Regions from separate parts of the Frankia sp. CcCS3 genome, predicted to be linked through region 2. Evidence: riboswitches for the same ligand, from Rfam matches in the RefSeq annotation. Region 2 holds a riboswitch; the other holds the start of a gene.
The links. A riboswitch is a leader RNA that binds a small molecule or an ion and turns the genes downstream of it on or off. The one in region 2 is predicted to bind thiamine pyrophosphate.

Region 1 (6,257 bases), on a different contig from region 2:
GTAGACGGCCTCCCCACCGAGCAGCGTGGTGACCGCGACCGCGGGCGACTGCTGGGCGCAGTCCCAGTGCTCGGCCCGCAGCCGCCGCCCGTAGCGACGCGACCACCAGGCGGCACAGTCACCGACCGCGACCACCGGCGGCGGGTCGCCGTCGGCATCGTCGGCACCATGGGCCCACTGGGCGGCGAGATGCTCGTCGACCACAACTCCCCGGTCGAGGGCGAGCCCGGAACCGGGGAGCCAGGCGATACCGGGCCGCACCCCGACGCCGACGACGACCTCGTCCGCGATCAGCTCCTCACCGCCGGCCAGCACCAGCCCGTCGGGGGTGACCCGCTCCACGGCCGTAGCCAGGCGCAGGGTGACCCCGGCCCGGGCGTACCACGCGATCGTGCACCGGCCCACCTGCGCGCCGAGCGCGGCGAACAGCGGCGAGGCGGCCGCCTCCACGACGGTGACCTCGGCACCGATCGCTGCCGCCGCCGTGGCGACCTCCGCGCCGATCCAGCCGGCACCGACGATGACGAGCCGGACGCCGGGGCGCAGAGCGTCACGCAGGCGCCGGGCGTCGTCAATGGAACGCAGGACCCGCTGCGGGCCGTCGCCCGGCAGGGTTACCGGCTCAGCTCCCGTCGCCAGCACCAGGCCGTCGTAGTCCAGCGGCCCCGTGTCGGTCTCCACGGTGCCCGGTCGCAGGCCGGTCGCCCGCCGCCCGAGGCACACCTCGACCCCGTCGAGGTCGAAGGGCAACGTCGTGTCGTCGATACGGCCGGAGAGCACGGCCTTGGACAGGGGCGGACGATCGTAGGGCCGGTGCGGCTCCGCCCCGAGCAGGATCACCTCTCCCGCGAAACCACGTGCGCGCACCTCGGCGGCGGCCCGGCCCCCCGCCATTCCCGCGCCCACGACGACTATTCGCTGCATTCGAGCAGACTATCGATGACCCGCGACGCCGGGCCGCCGTCACCGCACCGGGTCGACGAGCGGAAAGGCGTCCTTCCACACCGGCTCGTACCCGGTTTCGGCGAGCATCGCGGCGATCTGTGCCGGCGAACGCTCGTCGGAGATCGAGAACTGTTCCTGGGCCGTGCCGGGCGTGGTGTAGCCGCCGGGTTCGGTGGAGGAACCGGCGCTCATGGTGGTCACGGCGATGCGGACGAGCCCGTCGCGCAGCACCGCCGGCTCCCGGGTCGACAGCGACAGCGCCAGGTCCGGCTCGAACAGGCGCAGGGCCGCGTACGCCTGGACGAACTCCGCGTCGCCGACGACGACGACCGGCGGGAACCCGCTGGCACTCGGCTTGATGCGCGGCAGCGCGATCGAGACCTCGGTCCGCCAGTAGCGACGGGAGAGAAAGGATGCGTGCGCGGCCAGCGCGAGCACGTCAGCGCGCCAGTCCGGGGCGAGCCCGAGCAGCGCGCCGATCCCGAGCCGGCGCGCCCCGGCCCGCGCGGCCCGTTCGAACGAGGACAGCCGCCGGTCGTAGTCACGCTTCCAGCCGGCGACATGCACCTCGGCGTAGCGGGCCCGGTCGTAGGTCTCCTGGTAATGGACGACTCCCTCCAACCCGGCACGCACCAGCCGGGCATAGGTGTCGTCCGACCAGGTCTGGGTCTCGATGCTGATCGAAGGGAACATCGGCCGCAGCCGCTCGACCACCGCGACGAGGTAGTCGGCCGACACCTCGACGCGATGCTCGCCGGAGACGAGCAGCAGATGACGGAACCCCCGGTCGGCCAGCAGGCGTCCCTCCACTACCACCTCCTCGATACCCAGCGTGCGGCGCACCACCGGCAGGCCCTTGGCGAAGCCGCAGTAGGTGCAGGACGACAGGCAGGCGTTCGACACGTACATCGGGGCGAACAGCCGGACCGCCCGACCGAACCGGAGCAGGGTCGCCTCCCGGGCGGCAATCGCCAGCTCCTCCAACCGGGCGGTGGCCGCGGGTGAGAGCAGGATCGCCAGCTCCGCGAGACCGATCCGGGGAGTGGCTGACCCGCCGGATCCGGGCCGAACCCGCCGCAGCACCGTGCCCACCTCGGCGGACGTGGCCCGCCGCGACATCGCGGACAGCCCGGCCAGGTCGTGACCGGCAAGTTCGCGCGCGAACTCCCCTGGCGGGGCGCTCACCTGGACGCCTCGCCCACCACCGCCGCCGGCACGGGTACCGGGGACGCCGAGGGCGCGGGCGACGCGGGTGACGGGTGGGCGCCGAGGAACCCGGTGAGCGGGGAGGAGGCGGACGCCACCGTGGCCGGGCCGGCGGCCCCTCGGCCGGCCAGGAAACCCAGCCGGCCGGCGGCGGTGGCGAGCGCGAAGGCCCGCGCCATGCGCGCCGGATCGGCGGCCACCGCGATGGCGGTGTTGACCAGCACCGCGGCCGCGCCGATCTCCATCGCCTCGGCCGCGTCCGAGGGCACCCCGAGCCCGGCGTCCACCACCACCGGCACCCCGGCGCTCGCCACGATTGCCTCGATCGCGTCCCGGGTGCGCAGCCCGCGGTTCGAGCCGATCCAGCTGCCCAGCGGCATCACGGTGGCGCAGCCGACCTCCTCCAGCCGGCGGGCCAGCACCGGATCGGCCGAACAATAGGGCAGAACCGTGAAGCCGTCAGCCACCATGAGCTCGGCGGCGCGCAGGGTCTCCACCGGATCCGGCGCCAGGGTGCGCGGATCCGGGGTGACCTCCAGCTTGACCAGACCGGTGCCCGTCGCCGCCCGCCCGAAGCGGGCCAGCCGCAGCGCCTCGGCCGCGTCCACCGCTCCCGAGGTGTTGGGCAGCAGGGTCATCGACCGCGGGATGAAGTCGAGAATGTCGCCGTCACCGATCCGGCCGATGTCGACCCGGCGCAGCGCCACGGTGACGATAGTGGCACCGGAGGCGACGAGGCTGTCCCGCATCACCTGGTGACTCGCGAACTTCCCGGTGCCGATCAGCAGCCGGCTGCCGTAGGACCGCCCGGCGATGACGAGATCGTCCGCCCCCGCGGCACCGTGCCCGGCCTCACCACCGCCCCCACCCCCGCCGTCGGCGTCGGCGTCGGCGTCGCCACCGGAGGAGGCACCTTCACCGGCGAGGCCGCCGAGACAGGAACCATCGGGAGGAGAATCACCGGGACGGGAGCCGGCAGGACGTAGTGGGTGCTGCGGCACGATCTTTCATCCTCCCCACGCGCGCATGACCGCGATCGGGTATACGGGTCGCCGACGGGATACTGGCCGGCCTCTCAGCCCACGTCCGCGGGCTCCCCGGAGCAATCGACAGTGTAACCGCTGCTCCCTGGCCGCGGCTTCGGGTGTCCCGCCGCGACGCCGATCTGCGCCCGTCGACGATCATCTCGACCTCGGGAGCCGATTCAATGTGGGCATCCGGGTTTCATCCGGTAGACACCATGCTGCGCGACGAGGTACTTCTCGCTCGAACGGCGTATCCGGGTTAACCTCGCGGGGCTCCGGTAGCGGCATCCTTCGGCAACGATCGTAAACTCTCCCTCGTGGATGCCACCGTGGCCGACCCCGTCATAGGTCGGCTTCTCGACGGCCGCTACACGGCGCAGGAACGGCTCGCCGTCGGCGGGATGGCGACGGTGTACGTCGCGCACGACAACCGGCTGGACCGGCTCGTTGCCCTCAAGGTCATGCATCCCACTCTCAATCACGACCCGGAGTTCGTCACCCGTTTCCATCGCGAGGCCAAGGCCGTGGCGCGGCTCAACACCCCGCGCGTCGTCTCCGTCCTCGACCAGGGCTCCGACCACATCCCCGCCGGCCTGGTCAACTACCTGGTGATGGAGCTGGTGCGCGGCCGGTCGCTGCGCCAGCACCTGGGTGCCCAGGGCCGGCTCCCGGTCGCCGAGGCCATCGAGATCATCGAGCCCGTGATCGAAGCCCTCGGCGCCGCGCATGCCGCCGGCATCATCCACCGCGACATCAAGCCCGAGAACATCCTGCTCGGTGACGACGGCCAAGTGAAGGTCGCGGACTTCGGCCTCGCCCGTCCGGTGAGCCAGCCCACCCAGGCACTCACCGGCGGAGTGGTGATGGGCACTGTCGGGTACCTCGCCCCTGAGCAGGTCACCCACGGCGTCGCCGACACCCGCAGCGACGTCTACGCCGCCGGTGTGGTGCTCTTCGAATCCCTGACCGGGCAGCTCCCGCACAGCGGCGCCACCCCGATGTCGGTGGCCTACCAGTCCGTCCACGGCGACGTGCCGGCGCCGTCCACCATGATCGAGGGCATTCCCGCCGAGCTGGACGGTCTTGTTCTCCGGGCCACCGCCCGCGACCCGGCGCGCCGGCCGGCCGATGGTGCGGCGCTGCTGGCGGAGCTGCGGCGCATCGAGCCGTTCCTGCCCCCGCAGGACGCCTACCCGAGCGGGTTCACCGGCGAGATCGAACGGATCGGGTTGGCCGAGCGGCCTCCAGGGGCTCGGGATCCCGGGTACACCCAGCCATTCCAGGCCGAGGACTACGACGACTCCCAGGGCGCCGGGGCGGGGGCCGCCGCGGAGCGCGCGTTCGCCGGTGCCGGGCCGGGCCAGCCAGGCACCGGCGCGCTCTATCGATCCGCCTCCCCGCCCTCCCCGACCGCCACGGCCTATCTCGGGGGGTGGTGGCGGGCGCGGGCAGCGACGAGCCGCCGCATCGCCACGCTCCCGGGGGCTCATCCCGGTCGTCGTCGGTGGCGTGGCCGTCCTGGTCCTGCTGCTCGGGATCCTCGCGTTCCGTTCCCTGTCCGGCGGAGGGACCGAGGTCCCGCTGCTGACAAACCTGAGCAGATCCGACGCCGAGAAGATGCTGCGCGACGCCGGCTTCCAGTTCACCTACCTCGACCCGGTCACCAGCGCCACGGTGCCGGTCGGCCACGTCTCCCAGCAGGATCCCCAGGACGGGTCGAAGGTCAACAAGGGCGCGCTCATCACCCTGCGGCTGAGCTCCGGGCCCGCGACGGTGCGCGTGCCGGACCTGGCGAACCTCACCGAGGCCCAGGCCAAGGCCCGGCTGGCCGAAGTGAACCTGACCCTCGGCGGCCTGAGCCCACAGTCCAGTGACACGGTGCCGGCGGGCCATGTGATCGGTACGAACCCCGGGGCCGGCACCGCACTCAAGCCGAAGGACTAAGGTCGTCGTGATCACTTCGACGGGCCCCGCGGCGAAGCCGGTGCCGGCCGACATCATCGGCAAGTCGTTCGAGGAGGCCAGGGCCGAGCTCGTCGGCCTGAACATCGGCCTCGTGGTGCAGCGTATCGGTGCCGTGAACGACGCCGTGCAGCCCGGTCAGGTCTTCGGGGTCTCTCCCGACGTGGGGCAGCCGATCTCACCCGGCGGCACCGTCACCCTCACCGTGGCCGAGGCCGGCAGGTTCGACGACGACGACGGTTCCGGGGGCGACGGCAGCGGGATCCAGGTCCCCGTGCCGAACGTGGTCGGGAAGAGCTACCGGGAAGCCGAGAACATCCTGCGGCGCCGGGGGTTGAAGATCGACCGTATCGGCTGGATCGGCGGGCCGGGCGACCGGGTGACGTCGCAGTCCGCCCAGGCCGGGGCCAAAATCGAAAAAGGAAGTACCGTGCACGTCAACACAACGTGGGACCCCCTCGACTGAGCCGCCATCCCCCACCAGGTTGATCACATTGTGCGACGAATCGTGCGGCGGGCGAGAGATCCGCGACCGGTTCCCCGGGGGGACGACGGCGTGAAGGCAGCGCGTGGTCGTGGCCGGTGGCCCGCCGGCTCGCGGCGGCCGACGTCTCAGTGGTGGCGGGGGTCGTGGTGGCGGGGCATGGCCGGCGGTGGGCGGGGGGCTGAGCGGGTCGCCGACCTGCTGGACGGACAGCGCCCCTCGCACGACGAGACCGACGTGCGGCTGATCGACACGGTGGCGGCCCTCCGGGACCTGCCGTCGCCGCGGCTGCATCCGGCACGGCGCGCCGCCCTGCGCGGACAGCTGTTCGCCACCGTCACCGGCTCCCCGGCGTGCGATCCCGTCCGTTCCCCCGCCGCCGGTTTCCCCGGCACCTCCGTGAGGAGCCACGAGACCGAGGCCCGTCCCACGAGAATCCGTCCCACACGCGCGTCTCCCGAGAGCGTCGATCATGAACTGCCGGGAAACGACCCGGTCGACGCGCGGTGGGTACGCCGGACCGGTGCCTCCGGTGTCTCCGCCTCCGGTGTCTCCGGCCGGGGCAGGATGGCCCGGGCCGCTCGACCACTGCTGGCCGGAGCACTCACCGCCGCCGTCACCACGGCGGCCCTCGC
Region 2 (7,588 bases):
GCCTGGCCCGGGTCGGCCCAGGTGATTAGTTGATCAGTTTGATGAGCTGGCGCCCGTCGAGCCAGTTGCTGGTGACATCGGTGAACGTGTTGTTCTTCCACGCCAGCAGCCGCACCGCCGTGTTGCAGACCGCCGGGAAGATGTCGATCTGCTTGCCGTCACAGGTGAACGGATGGGCCATGACGTTCGGGTGGTCGTGGGAGGCACGAAGCGCCGTGAGCAGGGCGGCCGAGGTCGGCTGGGCGGTACCGGCCAGCAGCGACCGGATGTTGAGGACGGCGGAGAAGGATCCCTGCGACGACGAGGAACGATCGGCCTCCGGGATCGCCTTACGGAACGCCGCCGTGTCGGCGTCACCATCGCTCGTCCCGACCGGCAGGTAGCTGGAAGCGAAGTAGAGGTTGTCGGTCCGGCCGCTGGCCGCGCGCGGCACCGCGGGGGTGGTGCAGGGACCGATGAAGTAGATGTCGCTGCGGATGTTCAGCGCCGCCGCGGCCTGGACGATCCGGGTGCACGTCGCTGCCTGGAACACCACGATGATCGCGTCTGGCTTGCCCGCCGCGACCTGGGTCAGGGCTGGCGCGAAGTCCGCCGCGTCGGATTTCTCTGGCACCAGTTTGATATCGGACACACCTTTATGGCGCAGGATGTTCTGTGATCCCTGGATAGCGGCGGACAGCAGGCCGGGCAGGTCGAGGTACAGCGCGTGCACGCTGCGCACATGCCGGATGTTCGTCAGATAGTCGGTGAGGCCGAGCAGCTCGCTGAGCGAACCGCCGGAAAACGCGAAGGCGTTGTGTGAGCCGAGTTCTCCGCTCAGCTGAGGAGAGCCGGTGACGTACGGGATGTGGGCGGTCTCGTATATCGGCATCGCCGCCTCCGCGCCGAAATCGATCCCGCCGACCACCGCGAGTGGTTTCGTGGCGACAAGCCGGTTGGCGCAGTTCTGGGAAGACTCCGGCGAGCCGTCGGTTGCGCAACTGATCAGCCGGAGCGGCCGACCGTCGAGCCCGCCCAGAGAGGTGTTGGCGTAGTCCACGGCGGCCTGAGCGGCCTTCCGGGTCTCCGGGTATGACCCGACAGTGCTGTTCTCAACCGTTACGAAGCCGACAGTGACCGGAGGCCCGGTCAGGCGGCTCGCCGCCGCGCTGCCACCGGCAGCTGCGCCGGACGAGCCACCGCGCTGACTCGTGCACCCGACGACGACAACGGACAAGGCTACGGAGAACGCGAGGAGGATGCGGGAGGCTTGTCTCACGGCTCGTGAAGCTACACTTCTGTCGTCCAGTTCTGGGGGCTTGACCGTCGACCGGCCGGACGGGGACTGTTGTGTGACCATGCGTCCGGTCTTCATCGCAGTTCGGATCTCTCTATCTGTAATAGATGCGTCTACGGGGGCCCGGTGACAACGTATATAGCAGCATTGCTGCTCGGCCTTGGCCCGGGGGCCGTGTACGCGGCGCTCGGGCTGGGGCTCGTGCTCACCTACCGCGCGTCCGGCGTGGTCAACATCGCCCATGGGGCGTTCGCTATGTACGTCACCTATCAGTACGCAGAACTACGGGAGGTCGGGGACCTCGTACTGCCCGTCGTCGGGATGTCGCCAAGAATTCATCTCACCGACACGCCCACCTTCGGGCTAGCCCTGTCAGTATCCCTCGCAATGGCGGCAATCCTAGCGATGGTATCCTATCTGGCTATTTTTCGGCCCTTGCGGCGTGCCCAGCCGCTGATGACGGTCGTGGCTGCGGTCGGCCTCACGATCGCGCTGCAGGCCGTCGCCGTGCTCCAGTTCGGATCTGACAACAGGTTCCTTAGCCCGGTGCTGCCGCAGTCACCGCTGTCCCTGCTGGGCGTGACCGTGGCGAGCGACCGGCTGCTGCTCGCCGCGTCGGTCATCGTGGTCGCCGCCGGTCTGTGGGCGATGTCGCGCTGGACGTTGTTCGGCCTGGCTACCCGCGCCGTCGCCGAGGATGAGCAGACCACCGCGCTTCTCGGTCGGCGGCCCGGGTGGATCGCCGCCGTCAACTGGGTCATTGCGGCCGTGCTCGCCGCTCTCGCCGGGATCCTCGTGGCGCCGATCAGTGCGCTGAATCCGACGAGCTACTCGCTGTTCGTCGTTCCCGCGCTCGCCGCCGCTCTGCTCGGTGGCCTGTCCTCGTTCGGTCTGACCGTCGTCGGAGCTCTCGGCCTCGGCATGACCCAGGCTGTCCTGATCCCGCTGCAACAGGACGTCTCCTGGTTGAACCAGCCGGGACTGCGCGCGCTGCTTCCGATGCTTCTGGTCATCGCGGTGGCGAGCCGGCGCGGGGACCTGATTCCCGGTCGCGCCGCGGGCGTCGCCGTGTCGGCTCCGATGCCGGTGGTCGAACCGCCGGAGTCTCCCCTGCGCCACCTCGCAATCGGTGTGCCGTTCGGGGTGGTCGCGATCCTCGTGCTGACCGGCCCCTACCGGCTCGGCCTCGAACGCAGCCTCGCTGGCGCCGTGGTGTGTCTGTCGTTCGTCGTGTTGACCGGGTACGTCGGACAGCTCTCGTTGGCGCAGATGACCCTCGCCGGTGTCGCCGGCTTCCTGTTGGCCAGACTCCAGGGTGAGCTGGGCGTGCCGTTCCCGATCGCACCCCTGCTCGCCACGAGTGCCGCCGCTGTGGCGGGCCTGCTGCTGGGGGTGCTGTCACGGCGGCTGCGTGGAATCGACCTGGCGTTGATCACTCTGATCGCCGGCGTCGCGATCCAGGAGGTGGTGTTCGGAAACCCGCTGGTCACCGGCGGGTTGGCCGGGTCGGTAGTACCGAATCCGAAGATCTTCGGCCTCGATCTCGGGCTCGCCGGTGCCGGGTTCCCTCGGCCGGAGTACGGGCTGCTGGCGTTGGCCGTGCTCGCCGCGTGCTGCTACGGGGTCGCCCGGCTGCGCACCGCGGACCTGGGCCGGCGCATGCTGGCCGTGCGCGCGAACGAACGGGCCGCTGCCGCAGCCGGGATCGACGTCCGTCGTACGAAGGTACTCGCCTTCACTCTCTCCGCCGCGATCGCCGGTCTCGGCGGTTGCCTCATCGGCTACGGTCAGGGACGTCTGTCCTTCGACTCGTTCGGCGTCACGGCCTCGCTGTTCTTCCTGGCGATCGCGGCCGCCGGTGGGGTGACGAGCGTCGGCGGAGCGTTGCTGGGCGGTCTGCTGGTGCCGGGCGGAATCGTGTTCATCGTGCTGGACCAGGTTGCCGGGCTCGGCAAGTACCAGTCCGTGCTGTGCGGGATCGCCGTCGTGGTGCTGGCGGTGCTACGTCCGGCCGGGCTCGCGTACCGACCGCATCGGACGGCTCGCGCCGATCATCAGAGCCGCGTGGATCGGTCGGGTGGCACGCATCGGACCGGTTCTGGGCAGCGAACGCGTCGAGGAGATCACGTGCGACACCCGCAGCCGCCGGACCAGGGCCGGCCGAGCCTGACCCCGCATCCGGTCAACCCGGGCGGAGCCCCGTGACGGCGTTGCTGGCGGTCGACATGCTCGCCGCCGACCAGGGCCGTACGCGCATCCTCGAGGATGTCTCCTTCACCCTGTCGGCCGGCACCATCACCGGGCTCATCGGACCCAACGGAGCCGGAAAGACGACGTTGATCGACGCCCTCACCGGGTTTGCGTCGATCAGCGCGGGCACCGTCACGCTGGACGGTGCCGTGCTCGTCGGACTGCCGGCGCATGAGCGGCTGCGGTTGGGGCTCGCCCGCACCTTCCAGGCGCTGGAACTCTTCGACAGCCTGGAGGTCGGGGAGAACCTGGCCGTCGTCACGCCCCGGGCACCCGGACCCGCGGACGGGCCAGATCCGGCCCGGTCACTCGGGCTCGCCACGATCGCCGACCGCCTGCCGTCGACGCTCTCCTACGACGAGTGGTCCTCGGTGGCTCTCGGCCGCGCCCTCGTCGCCGGGCCGAAGGTCCTGCTGCTGGACGAACCGGCCGCGGGTCTCGACCCGGCCGCCCGCCGGACGCTCGCCGACCGGCTGCGCCGCATCGCCGCCGACGGCATCGCCGTGCTGCTCGTCGACCACGATGTGAAGCTCGTCTTCGACGTATGCGACCACGTCCTCGTCCTGGACGGGGGCCGCGTCGTCGCGCGCGGTCGGCCTGCCGAGGTGCGCGCCGATCCGGCGGTCCGCGCCGCCTATCTGGGCGGTGGTGAGCCGGACGGCGGCGACCGCGCCGGGCCTGCCCCGGCCTCTGCCTCCGGGTCCATGCCTGGCTCCACCCCGGCGCCGGCCCCCGGTCGAGGCGGGGGCGATCTGCTCGTGCTCGACCGGGTCACAAGCGGATACGACGGAGTTCCGGTGCTCCGGGACGTGTCGCTCACCGTCGGTGCCGGGGAGATCGTGGCGCTGCTCGGAGCGAACGGCGCGGGCAAGACGACGCTGATCCGCACGGCGGCGGGGCTGCTGACGCCGTCGAGGGGGCGGGTCAAGGTCCTCGATGACCGGTCGCGCCGGGCCGCGCCGAGCACACTCGCCCGCCGGGGGATGGCGGTCGTACCGCAGGGACGAGGGTCACTCGGGCGGTTGACCGTCCGCGAGAACCTGCGCCTGGCGGCCGGCCGGCGCTCATCCGGCGAGATCGGGCCGGTGTTGGACTGGTTCCCGGTGCTGCGCGGCCTGCTCGACCGGTCGGCCGGAGAACTGTCCGGGGGTGAGCGGCAACGGCTCGCGTTGGCTGTCGCTCTGGTGCGCAGACCGCGTCTGCTGCTGGTGGACGAGCTGTCGTTCGGCCTGGCACCCGGGGTCGCGCCGCAGCTGCTCGCCCTGCTGCGCACGATCGCCCTCGAGACGTCGACCGGCGTGCTGCTGGTCGAGCAGTTCGTCTCGCTCGCGTTGCAGGTGGCCGACCGTGGCTACGTTCTCGACCGGGGCCGGATCGCGCTGTCGGCGAGCGCGGCGGATCTCGTCGCGCGTCCCGAGCTCATCGAGACGGCCTACCTGGGCGGGAGTTCCGGGCCGGCGGTGGCCCCGGACCGCTGAGCTGGTCCGGCGTTCCCCGCCACGCGGAGAAACCGGGGTCCGGCGGAACAGGGCTCTCACGTCGCCCGATGGTGTGGGGCATGCGTCGGATGAACCGGAAGGGGTGGCGAGCGGGCCGGCGGTGTCTTACTGTCGACAAGCGTCGAAGTTGATCGCGGGAGCTCCGCCAAGGGGCTGAGAGGGCGGCTGGGGCCGCCGACCGCAGGAACCTGTCCGGGTAATGCCGGCGTAGGGAGTCTTACATGGTGTCGCGCACCGACCGTTCGTCCTCCTCTGTCTCGTCCTCCTCCTCGTCCATCTCGGCCGCGGCGATGACGGCGGTCTCGACGGGTCCGCTGACGGGCAGCCGCAAGACCTGGCTGGTCGGTGCGGATCCCGATCTGCGGGTGCCGATGCGGGAGATCGTGCTGACCACGGGTGACACCGTCGTGGTGTACGACACCTCCGGTCCATATACCGATCCGGGGGTGACCATCGACGTGCGCCGGGGTCTGCCGGCGACGCGGGACAGCTGGATCGCCCAGCGTGGCGACACCGCGCCGGATGAGCAGCGGACCGTTCCCGGGACCGGGGCGCCCGGTTCTGGGACGCCCGGTCTTGGCGGGACGGATCTCGGCGGGCAGGTGCGAGTGCCCCGTCGGGCGGTGCCGGGACGGCCTTCCGTAACCCAGCTGGGCTACGCCCGCCGCGGTCAGATCACTCGGGAGATGGAGTTCGTCGCCCTGCGGGAGGGTCTTCCCGTCGAGACGGTGCGGGCGGAGATCGCCGCGGGGCGGGCCGTGCTGCCGGCGAACGTGAACCATCCCGAGTCCGAGCCGATGGCGATCGGCCGTGCGTTTCTCGTGAAGATCAATGCGAACCTCGGCAACTCGGCCGTTACCTCCTCAATCGAGGAAGAGGTCGAGAAGATGGTGTGGGCGACCCGCTGGGGCGCGGACACCGTGATGGACCTCTCGACCGGGTCGGACATCGCCCTGACCCGTGAGTGGATCATCCGCAACGCGCCGGTGCCGGTCGGGACCGTGCCGATCTACCAGGCGTTGGAGAAGGTCGGTGGCCGGCCGGAGAAGCTGTCCTGGGAGGTCTACCGGGACACCGTGATCGAGCAGCGCGAGCAGGGTGTGGACTACATGACGGTCCACGCGGGGGTGCTGCTGCGCTACGTGCCGCTGACCGCGCGGCGCAGGACCGGGATCGTCTCGCGCGGCGGCTCGATTCTGGCCTCCTGGTGCCTGGCCCATCACGAGGAGAACTTCCTCTACACCCACTTCGCCGAGCTGTGCGAGATCTTCGCCGCGTACGACGTCACGTTCTCCCTGGGCGACGGCCTGCGGCCCGGGTCCATCGCGGACGCGAACGATGAGGCACAGCTCGCCGAGCTCGCCACCCTGGGCGAGTTGACGCAGGTGGCGTGGGAGCACGACGTCCAGGTGATGATCGAGGGCCCCGGGCACGCGCCCATGAACAAGATCGAGGAGAACGTGCAGCTGCAGCGGGAGCTGTGCCACGACGCGCCGTTCTACACCCTCGGGCCGCTGACCACCGACATCGCCCCCGGCTACGATCACATCACCTCCGCGATCGGGGCGGCGATGATCGGATGGGCCGGTACCGCCATGCTCTGTTACGTCACCCCGAAGGAGCATCTCGGCTTGCCTGACCGGGACGACGTCAAGGCCGGCGTCATCGCCTACAAGATCGCCGCGCACGCCGCCGACCTCGCCAAGGGTCATCCCGGCGCGCAGGCCTGGGATGACGCCCTGTCGGACGCCCGGTTCGAATTCCGCTGGGCTGACCAATTCCACCTCGCGCTCGACCCCGACACCGCACGCGCGTTCCACGACGAGACGCTGCCGGCCCCGGCCGCGAAGTCGGCGCACTTCTGTTCGATGTGCGGCCCGCACTTCTGCTCGATGAAGATTTCCCACCAGGTGCGGGCACACGCGGGCGGGGACGGGCTGGACCCGGCCGGGCATGGCGCGGGCCCGGCCGGCGACGAGGCGGTCACCGCCGGCCTGCGGGAGAAGGCCGCCGAGTTCAACGCCGCCGGCAATCGGATCTACCTTCCGGTGGCCAACTCCTGACCGACCGTCCCGACGGGCTCCTGCCGGTCAGCGGCGGGCCCCGTCGGGCGCAGCGGGCGCAGTGGTCCAGTGGTCCAGTGGTCCATAAAAGATATCTAAAAAAGATAGCTAAGACGATTACTTTGGCGGGGGAGTAACCTCTCAAGAGGAAGTGGAGTGGTTATTTGGGCGATCGGCTCGAGGGGAGGTCTCCGATGAACCCGGACGTGCTGATCGGGTTGGGCGATCATCCGGTGCTGGACTTCGTCAACAGCCTCGCCTTCTCGGCGGACGGCCCGATCGAGTTGATCGCCGATGGGCGGAGCTACCTGCGCTGGCTCCAGCTCGCGGGGCTTGTCGGCACGGCCGAACGAGAGGCGCTGCCTGCTCGGTTCGGGCCCGAGGAGCTCGACCGCATCGCCGTCGCCGCGGTCGAGCTCCGGGAGTGGCTGCGGCCGCTTATCGGCGCCTGGGCGGGCGGCAGCTCCACCGTGCCGGACGAACCCACGCTGTCGCGACTG

Region 1: it holds a riboswitch for thiamine pyrophosphate, as region 2 does, so the genes downstream of both, AC08OQ_RS16445 (thiazole synthase) here and thiC (phosphomethylpyrimidine synthase ThiC) in region 2, are expected to answer to the same signal.

What each region holds. Positions count from the first base shown of each region.
Region 1 is NZ_CDWRCL010000226.1:110-6,366, reverse strand. It holds gene AC08OQ_RS16455 (NAD(P)/FAD-dependent oxidoreductase) at 1-924, opposite strand, end outside; gene thiH (2-iminoacetate synthase ThiH) at 964-2,130, opposite strand; gene AC08OQ_RS16445 (thiazole synthase) at 2,127-3,152, opposite strand; TPP riboswitch at 3,148-3,261, opposite strand; partial or broken gene AC08OQ_RS16440 (protein kinase domain-containing protein) at 3,578-4,243, shown strand; gene AC08OQ_RS16435 (PASTA domain-containing protein) at 4,686-5,120, shown strand; gene AC08OQ_RS16430 (PASTA domain-containing protein) at 5,128-5,604, shown strand; partial or broken gene AC08OQ_RS16425 (hypothetical protein) at 5,782-6,257, shown strand, end outside.
Region 2 is NZ_CDWRCL010000183.1:451-8,038, reverse strand. It holds gene AC08OQ_RS14935 (ABC transporter substrate-binding protein) at 26-1,258, opposite strand; gene AC08OQ_RS14930 (branched-chain amino acid ABC transporter permease) at 1,403-3,481, shown strand; gene AC08OQ_RS14925 (ATP-binding cassette domain-containing protein) at 3,478-5,004, shown strand; TPP riboswitch at 5,149-5,256, shown strand; gene thiC (phosphomethylpyrimidine synthase ThiC) at 5,247-7,088, shown strand; gene AC08OQ_RS14915 (CGNR zinc finger domain-containing protein) at 7,283-7,588, shown strand, end outside.